4 regions of the Rahnella sp. PAMC25617 genome follow, and region 3 is predicted to be linked to each of the others. Evidence: predicted binding sites of a transcription regulator. Region 3 holds the regulator's gene; each other region holds the start of a gene.
The links. The regulator CRP, encoded in region 3, controls carbon source genes, mostly activating them, when cyclic AMP is high. The targets are predictions, from matches to a motif close to ATGTGANNNNNNTCACAT.

Region 1: the regulator CRP is predicted to act here: its motif matches at 1,472-1,489, upstream of ACM615_RS21815 (PTS sugar transporter subunit IIB).
Region 2: the regulator CRP is predicted to act here: its motif matches at 1,518-1,535, upstream of ACM615_RS00430 (PTS mannitol transporter subunit IICBA).
Region 4: the regulator CRP is predicted to act here: its motif matches at 1,258-1,275, upstream of deoC (deoxyribose-phosphate aldolase).

Annotation. Positions count from the first base shown of each region.
Region 1 covers NZ_JBOCUM010000019.1:86,540-88,746, reverse strand. Annotated here, with positions in the region: gene ACM615_RS21820 (PTS sugar transporter subunit IIC) at 1-1,012, opposite strand, end outside; gene ACM615_RS21815 (PTS sugar transporter subunit IIB) at 1,009-1,332, opposite strand; gene ACM615_RS21810 (autotransporter outer membrane beta-barrel domain-containing protein) at 1,731-2,207, shown strand, end outside.
Region 2 covers NZ_JBOCUM010000001.1:94,812-97,018, forward strand. Annotated here, with positions in the region: gene ACM615_RS00430 (PTS mannitol transporter subunit IICBA) at 1-1,301, opposite strand, end outside; gene nudI (nucleoside triphosphatase NudI) at 1,965-2,207, shown strand, end outside.
Region 3 covers NZ_JBOCUM010000019.1:204,877-207,083, reverse strand. Annotated here, with positions in the region: gene ACM615_RS22315 (LysR substrate-binding domain-containing protein) at 1-10, shown strand, start outside; gene ACM615_RS22310 (OsmC family protein) at 12-419, opposite strand; gene crp (cAMP-activated global transcriptional regulator CRP) at 782-1,414, shown strand; gene ACM615_RS22300 (YccS/YhfK family putative transporter) at 1,476-2,207, shown strand, end outside.
Region 4 covers NZ_JBOCUM010000017.1:43,286-45,492, reverse strand. Annotated here, with positions in the region: gene deoA (thymidine phosphorylase) at 1-142, opposite strand, end outside; gene deoC (deoxyribose-phosphate aldolase) at 233-1,012, opposite strand; gene ACM615_RS19430 (TatD family hydrolase) at 1,561-2,207, opposite strand, start outside.

The DNA of each region.
Region 1 (2,207 bases), 120 kb from region 3:
TCGGCGTACCGAACAGGATTGGTTCGTTGATGTTGAAGAAGCTTGGCACCACGCCCATTTTACCAATGGTACGCAGATGCACAGCCTTGCTGCACAGCAGCAGGATCGCCAGCGGCAGGGTCGAGCCGACGCCGCCAATCAGCAGATAGTGATCCCAGAATCCTTGCAGATAGATATGTGGCAGCGGCTCGCCGTTCTGTAACGCCGTCTGGTTCAGCGCCAGATTGGTCATCCAGAACGGGTTCATGATGCCGGTCACAATCAGCGCACCGTGAATGCCTGCAAACCACAGCACCTGACAGATAAACACCGAAATCAAAATTGCCGGCAAAGAATCGGATGCGGAAACCAGCGGTGCCAGCAAATGCATTATGGCTTCAGGAATAATCATGCCAGTGGTGGACTGAATAAACAGATTCAGCGGATGCAGCGTAGCGACGATCACCACCACCGGAATGAGAATTTCAAACGAACGCGCCACGCCGGTCGGCACTTCTTTCGGCAGACGGATAGTGATGTTGCGGCGTTTGAGCAGCGCATACACTTCCGCGGCATAAATCGCCGTCAGGATCGCAGTGAAGATACCTTCGCCGGAGAAATACTGCGTCGAGATTTGTTTGTCATGATACGGCGCCGCCACCAGCAGGAACGCCATAAACGCCAGCAAGCCGGTCATGATCGGGTCGAGTTTATAGTGTTTACCGAGACTTGCGCCGATGCCCACCGAGATGAAAAATGTCATCACGCCCATGCTCAGATACCAGGGCAGCATCAGCTGCTCGCGGTATTTCAGCGACAAATCCAGCCAGCCGCGCGCGAAACCCCAGGTGGTGTCCGGCGAGAAAGGCGGGAAGATAAACACCAGCATGAATGAGCCGATAATCATGAAAGGCAACGCCGCGATAAACCCGTCACGAATGGCGATCACATGCCGCTGCTGACCGACGCTCCCCGCCAGTGGCGTGATGTGTTTTTCGATGACGTTAACCATCGCCTGATAAAGGCCACTCATACGCGGCTTCCTTCCTGTGCGATCAGGCCGTAAGCGAAGTCGAGCACGTTGTCGCCGCGCTGCATGCCGTAATCCATCATGTTGATGGTTTCGACCGGAATATTAAATTCTGCGGCTCTTTTGGATAAATCAGCCTGCATGTAACGCACCTGCGGCCCGAGCAGCACGACCTGATAGTCGCGGAATTTTTCGTCAAATTCGCTGGCACCGAACGCGTCGATCTGCACTTCTTCGCCGCGCTCTGCCGCCACTTCTTTCATTTTGCGCACTAACAAACTGGTCGACATCCCCGCCGAACAACAAAGCATGATTCTTTTCATTTTGCTTCACTCCCAGATGATTTATGTTCTGCCCGTTTCTGCTTGCTGAAGGTATTTGAGGCGTTATGGAAACCGGTTTCCACGGTTTCCGCAGAAATGTGCGAGCCTGTTCATAAAATTTCACGGAGATTGTCCGGCGATGTGAAATGTTTCACATTTTGAGCAAATGTCATTCGCGCAGGAAAAAAGTGTGGCTACAGGGAAAAAGAATAACAATTATCACCGCAGCATGAGATGACGTATCAATAAAATATTTTACGTTGTCATAAATAAAAACTAAATCCGATTAATATCATTCCCTGCGTTCAGTTAAAAATTGATATTGAATGATTTTATCCATTGAAGATTAATGAATACATTGTCCGGCATTCACCCCCTGTTTTTTTGAGGAATGCCCGATGCCGGCGTTTAAATACAGTCAAATAACCCGTTTTATTCTGCTGGCATGTTGTCTGCCCAATATTGCCGTCATGAGCGCCAGCGCGGCAAATTACACCTTGCCGCTGTTACTCACGAACAATCAAAAGCTGACCTTATCCACGAAGGATAACGAAAACATTGTTGCTGATAACCCTTTGATAAAATATGGCATACTGGTAAATAATGGCGCAGAACTGACTTTACTGGCTAACCAGTTTAACGCCACGGGTAGCCAGCTTGGCTCCTCCCTTACTGCACAAAACGGCGGTATTATTAATATCGGAAAAGATTCTGTTATTAATCACAACAGCACCCTGACCGGTATTTCGCATGCCATCACAGTTCAGGATGAAAACAGCGTATTAAATATTAATGAAGCAACGATAAACTCCAACAGTGCCGCCGTGGTGATAAATGATAATGCCACGGCAAATATGCTCAACACCACTATTAAT
Region 2 (2,207 bases), on a different contig from region 3:
GTCAGGTCACGGTGCGTAATCACCAGATCCACATCATCAGGCAAATTGTTAATGGCGCTGTTGGTGACACTGATGTTGGTCAGTCCTGCATCCTGCACTTTTTTGCGCAGAACACCCGCACCCATTGCGCTGGAACCCATACCGGCGTCGCAGGCTACGATGATTTTACGTACGGTAGACAGGTCGCCCGCTACGCCTGCAACAGCAGGTTTGCCGCCTTTAGACTGGGCTTTCATGTCCTGCATACGGCGTGTTGCTTCGTCCAGGTCGTCGCCGTCTTTCGCTTTGGTGGTTTTCAGCAACAAAGCAGAGATAACGAAGGACACCGCAAAGGCTGCCACGATGGCCGCGATATTAGCGAAGTACGCACCTTTTGGCGTCATCGCCAGCACGGCCAGGATGGAACCCGGAGAAGCCGGAGACACCAGACCGCCGTTCAGCAGGGTCAGGGTAAACACGCCAGTCATACCGCCCAGAATGACCGCAAGTAACAGGCGCGGGTTCATCAGAACGTATGGGAAGTAAATTTCGTGGATACCACCCAGGAAGTGGATGATTGCCGCGCCGCCAGCAGATTGCTTAGCGCTGCCACGACCGAAGAACATGTACGCCATCAGGACGCCCATACCCGGACCCGGGTTCGCTTCGATCAGGAAGAAGATTGATTTACCGGTTTCAGTCGCCTGCTGGATACCCAGCGGAGAGAAGATACCGTGGTTGATGGCGTTGTTGAGGAACAGGATTTTCGCCGGTTCAACAAAGATAGAGGCCAGCGGCAACAGGTTATGAATAACCATGATGTGCACGCCTGCAGCCAGCACTTTAGACAGCGCTTCTACCAGCGGACCAATCGCCAGGAAGGCCAGGATCGCCAGCAGCATACCGATAATACCGGCAGAGAAGTTGTTAACCAGCATCTCGAAGCCGCTTTTGATTTTACCGTCAACCCAGCGGTCGAAACGCTTGATGCACCAGCCGCCCAGCGGACCTGCAATCATTGCGCCGAGGAACATTGGCATATCCGCACCAACGATAACACCCATAACGGTGATTGCGCCGACCACACCACCACGGTCACCACCGACCAGACGACCACCGGTATAACCGATGAGCAATGGCAGCAGATAAGTGATCATCGGGCCAACCAGCTTCGCTAATGTTTCATTAGGGATCCAGCCGGTAGGAATGAACAGAGCAGTAATGATACCCCAGGCGATAAACGCGCCGATGTTGGGCATTACCATGTTACTCAGGAAGCGACCAAAGTTTTGAACTTTGATCTTAACGTCTGGTGAAAACATAAAACGCACCCCTATTGATACGCGCTGACAATAGAGCGCGTGATATCAGTTAATTATCGGTGACGGTTATTTCGGTTTTTGTGCCACTGCTTTAAAAATCCGTCCGTCGAATTGCTGTCTGCGAGGCGGACTCTACCACGTGATTATAGGCCTCGCGTAGCCACCCGGCAGCCCGTGACGGAGATCACACGTATACGGCCACCACCCCCTCATTTTTGGTGATCATGATCACAAAAACACCCTGTAACCCGGCTACACTGATTATTATTTAAACGCAACACCGTCAAAAATGTGATTTACATCACTATTTGTTAACGATTCTTTATCATTAAAATGTGATATTCATCACAAAGTATTTTTGGGCAGACCGGCTTATTTCGCTTAAAAAGCATTCAGACGTGTCACGGGAATGGAAAAGTGAGTTTACGGAGGAGAGGTTGAAATAAAATTACAGTCGGGGGAATGCTGCCTGGCTGTCCGCCGGATAATGTAGTCTTTATGTGATGATGTGCGGAACAGCCAAATTTTTTCAGTATAGAATTCAGGCAGCTTGGATGGATTAAGTACCGCAATACGGTTCCTGAACTTTTCTCTTACACAGTCAGGGAGTACTGCACGTATATAGCCACAAACTTAATAAGGTTAAATCAATTTGGAGAGAAAATGCGGCAGAGGATAATTGTTTGCCCGGTTATACAAAATGAGGGCGAGTTTCTACTTTGTAAAATGGCTTCGGATCGTGGGGTTTTCCCGGGGCAGTGGGCTCTGTCTGGTGGAGGAGTTGAACCTGGGGAAACGATCGAAGTTGCTCTCAGACGCGAAATCATGGAGGAATTAGGAGAGGAACTTATTATCACTGACATCACACCATGGACTTTTCGTGATGATACCCGGATTAAAACGTAT
Region 3 (2,207 bases):
CTGGTCGTAACTTATTCGACGCTGATCACTTCAAAGCTGTGCGTGATGGTCGCCGCTTTGCCGAGCATCAGGGACACAGAGCAGTACTTTTCCGCAGACAGGCTAACGGCACGTTCGACAATCTTATCGGTGAGATCTTTACCGGTGACGATAAAATGCAGATTGATGTGCGTGAACAGGCGCGGCGCTTCTTCGCGGCGTTGTGAGGTCAGCTTGACTTCACAATCACGCACGTCATTACGGCCTTTTTGCAAAATAGACACCACATCAATCGCGCTGCAACCGCCTGCGGACATCAGCAGCATTTCCATCGGGCTGGGTGCTTTATCGCCCGCATTACCATCCATAGAAATCTGGTGGCCTGACGCTGACTCGCCTAAAAACGTCAGCCCTTCTACCCATTTTACGCGTGCGTGCATGAACTATTCTCCCGGTGAATAAACTCGTCGAATTCCGCTCCCAGAGTACCCTTCCACCTAAAATCTGGCAACGTAACCCGATCGCCATCATGCTGAAGCGAGACAACAGAAGACAGCATTGCAAACCTGTGCTACAAACAAAGCCGAAACATACTTTCCAGTGAATTGCGGTGACGGTTTTCGCGGTTTAAGAACAGAACCCACGGTGATAACGGCAATAATCAGGCTGTTTCACTCCGACACCCGCTTGCAGCATTTCTGGGGAGTTATATGCTGAAAGGGCGCTTTTTTTATGAAGTGCCGTACAGGGAACTCTGAGCCCTGTGATTTTGGGCAGCGATAACAACAGAGGATAATAGCAAATGGTTCTCGGCAAGCCACAAACAGACCCGACTCTTGAATGGTTCCTGTCTCACTGTCATATACATAAGTATCCTTCTAAAAGTACGCTGATTCACCAGGGTGAAAAAGCCGAAACGCTTTACTACATCGTGAAAGGGTCAGTTGCTGTCCTTATCAAGGATGAAGAAGGCAAAGAAATGATACTGTCCTACCTTAACCAAGGTGACTTCATCGGCGAGCTGGGACTCTTCGAAGAAGGTCAGGAACGTAGTGCGTGGGTTCGTGCAAAAACTGCCTGTGAAGTGGCTGAAATTTCTTATAAAAAATTCCGCCAGCTGATTCAGGTTAACCCGGATATTCTGATGCGTCTTTCCGCGCAGATGGCAAACCGTCTGCAAGTGACGTCAGAGAAAGTCGGCAACCTGGCCTTCCTCGACGTAACAGGGCGTATCGCTCAAACTCTCCTTAATCTGGCTAAACAGCCTGATGCGATGACCCATCCGGACGGGATGCAAATCAAGATCACCCGTCAGGAAATCGGCCAAATCGTCGGTTGTTCACGTGAAACAGTCGGACGTATTCTCAAAATGCTTGAAGATCAAAGTCTGATCTCGGCACACGGTAAAACGATTGTCGTTTACGGCACACGTTAATCCCTTAAAAATCGGCGCGGCAGAATACTGTCGCGCCTTTTTTATGGGCTAAGCTTTATCCATGACGCTATGGCGAAGACTGTTTTACCATCCGGAAGTTAACTACGCGCTGCGCCAGACGCTGGTGTTGTGCCTGCCCGTTGGTATCTGCTGGTTGTTCGGCAATCTGCAAATGGGGCTGCTGTTCTCTCTTTGTCCTGCCTGCTGCAACGTCGCGGGCCTCGATACTCCGCACAAACGCTTTTTCAAACGCCTGATAATTGGCGGAACGCTGTTTGCCGTGAGCAGCATTCTGCTGCAAGTGATGCTGGAAAGCTGGCACATCCCCCTGCCGCTCATCATGTTGTCGCTGGCATTACTGCTTGGCGTGACCGGCGAAATCAGCCCGTTGCATGCGCGGCTGTTGCCCGGCGCGCTGGTGGCGACCATCTTCACACTGAGTATGGTCGGCGTACGCCCTATATGGCAGGCGCCGGTGCTTTTCGCCGCCGGTACGGCCTGGTACGGATTATTTAACTGGGCGTGGTTTCGCATATCGGAAGAACAGCCGATGCGCGAAACGCTCAGCCAGCTCTATCTGCAACTCGCGGATTACTTCGAAGCTAAATACAGCCTGCTGACGCAACACACCGATCCTGAAACCGCGTTACCCCCGTTGCTGACGCGACAGCAGCAGGTCATCGACCTGATTGCCCTGCTCTATCAGCAACTGCACATGCTGCCGCAACACGGCCATCATCATCACCATAAAAGACTGTTTCAGCGTTTTCAGGTCGCGCTTGATTTGCAGGAG
Region 4 (2,207 bases), on a different contig from region 3:
AATAGATAGTCATTGCCAGTGCGGCAATTTGTCCTTCAGAAACCTGACTGTCACGAATACCATTAATAAAGAAACGAATTTCTTCGTCGCTTAAAGGCTGACCGTCACGTTTTTTACGAATAATTTCTTGTGCGAGAAACAAGGTATCCCCCTGCCTGAGCTGAACGCTAAATGTGAACGCCAGTACCGGACGCTGTAAAACAGCGCCACGGCACAGGCATAACAACAGTGATTAATAGCTGCTGGTGGCTTTCTGGCCAGCGTGACCCAATGTGGTCAGCAGGCTTGCCAGCAGGCTGGAAGCACCGAAACGGAAGTGACGTGCGTCAGCCCATTCACGGCCCAGCAGGCGGTCAGCCAGTGCCAGATATTGCGCAGCATCTTCAGCGGTTTTCACGCCACCGGCCGGTTTGAAACCAACGGCTTTGCCGACGCCCATTTCAGCAATCACGCTCATCATCAGTTCAGCGCTGTGCAAAGTGGCGTTTTCAGGCACTTTACCGGTAGAGGTTTTGATGAAGTCAGCGCCCGCTTTAATCGCGATCTCGGAGGCTTTGCGGATCAGCGCATCTTGCTTCAGTTCACCGGTTTCGATGATCACTTTCAGCAGAACGTTGGCCGCAGCACAGGCTTCTTTGCACTGTTTGACCATCTCAAAACCGATCTGCTCGTTACCGGCGATCAGTGCGCGGTACGGGAATACCACGTCAACTTCATCGGCACCGTAAGCGATCGCCGCGCGGGTTTCTGCCAGCGCAATATCAAGATCATCGTTACCGTGCGGGAAGTTAGTGACAGTCGCAATGCGGATATCAGGCGTACCTTGCTCACGCAGAGTTTTGCGGGCAACAGGAATAAAACGAGGATAAATACAGACAGCAGCGGTGTTACCTGCCGGGCTTTTCGCCTGGTGACAAAGCGCGATCACTTTTGCATCAGTGTCGTCTTCGTTCAGGGTGGTTAAATCCATCAGGTTCAGCGCACGTTGCGCTGCGGCGGTTAAATCGGTCATATAACTCTCCAACAATTTTCAATTCCAGCGACCGGCCAGAACTGAGCATACAGTCATGAATTCGTTCCGGCGGTTATCGACGGGAAATGAATTCTGCACGGTTGGCGAGCGGACTTGGTTCCTTGAAGATAGCGTGCGTAAGCAGCGTGTCGTGGCTTACGCGGCAACTGAGATCCTTCTCACCGCGCTTTGATTGGCTGACGCCAAGTCGTTGTGACTATTTGAACACGTCACATCAGGTTCCTGTGTGCAGTATTTCACACAAAATGAAAACCGTTTGCAACGTTGCTTAGTGAAATGAGATCTAAATCACATTTCACTGGCGTTATGCTCAGTATTTGGTCCAGATAAGAGTGTATACCCGATTCATGACAAACGGAGTGCGCACGGATATACAGCGATCACCGACCGGCGATCTTACGAGCAATGTTATAATAATAACATTTTAAAGAGAACATAAATTACATAGCCTGAAGAAACCCTTTTAAAGAAAAGCATGAAAGGTAAATAGGAATGTTATTTAAATCACAAAACCAGGAGGGGACGGATTACAAAGCGGATAAATTGAAGATACGACGGGTGTTGTCGAGCAATGCGGCGGCAATCTGTTCTGGGGTTTCACTGCGCAGGCTGCACAGTATGTCGAACACGTTAGCAGCACGCTCCGGACGATTGGGCTGGCCCTGAAAACCCTGCAACGGCATATCTGGCGCATCGGTTTCCAGAAGCAAAGAAGAAAGCGGTAATTGCGCCATCACATGACGGGTTTTCTGCGCGCGTTCATAACTGATAGTGCCGCCCACGCCTATCGCAAAACCCAGTTTGATAAACGCCTGCGCCTGCGAAAGACTGCCCGCAAAGCCATGTACCACGCCGGCAGCAGGCAATTTAGCCTGCCGTAACATTGCCGCCAGCTGATCGTGACTGCGCCGCGAATGCAGAATCACCGGCAGCATTTCACGCTTTGCCATGGCGAATTGCGCTTTGAGCACCCGCTGTTGTTGCTCAAATCGCGGCGTTTCCATGTATAAATCCAGCCCGATTTCACCGACCGCCACCAGGTGCGGATCCCGGTGAGTCAGCAATGAATCCAGTAATTCCAGGCAACTGTCTTTGTGCTCGCTGATATAAAGGGGATGTAAACCCAGCGCCGCGTGCAGCTGCGGGAATTTTTTTGCCAGTGAGAGAATGCCGC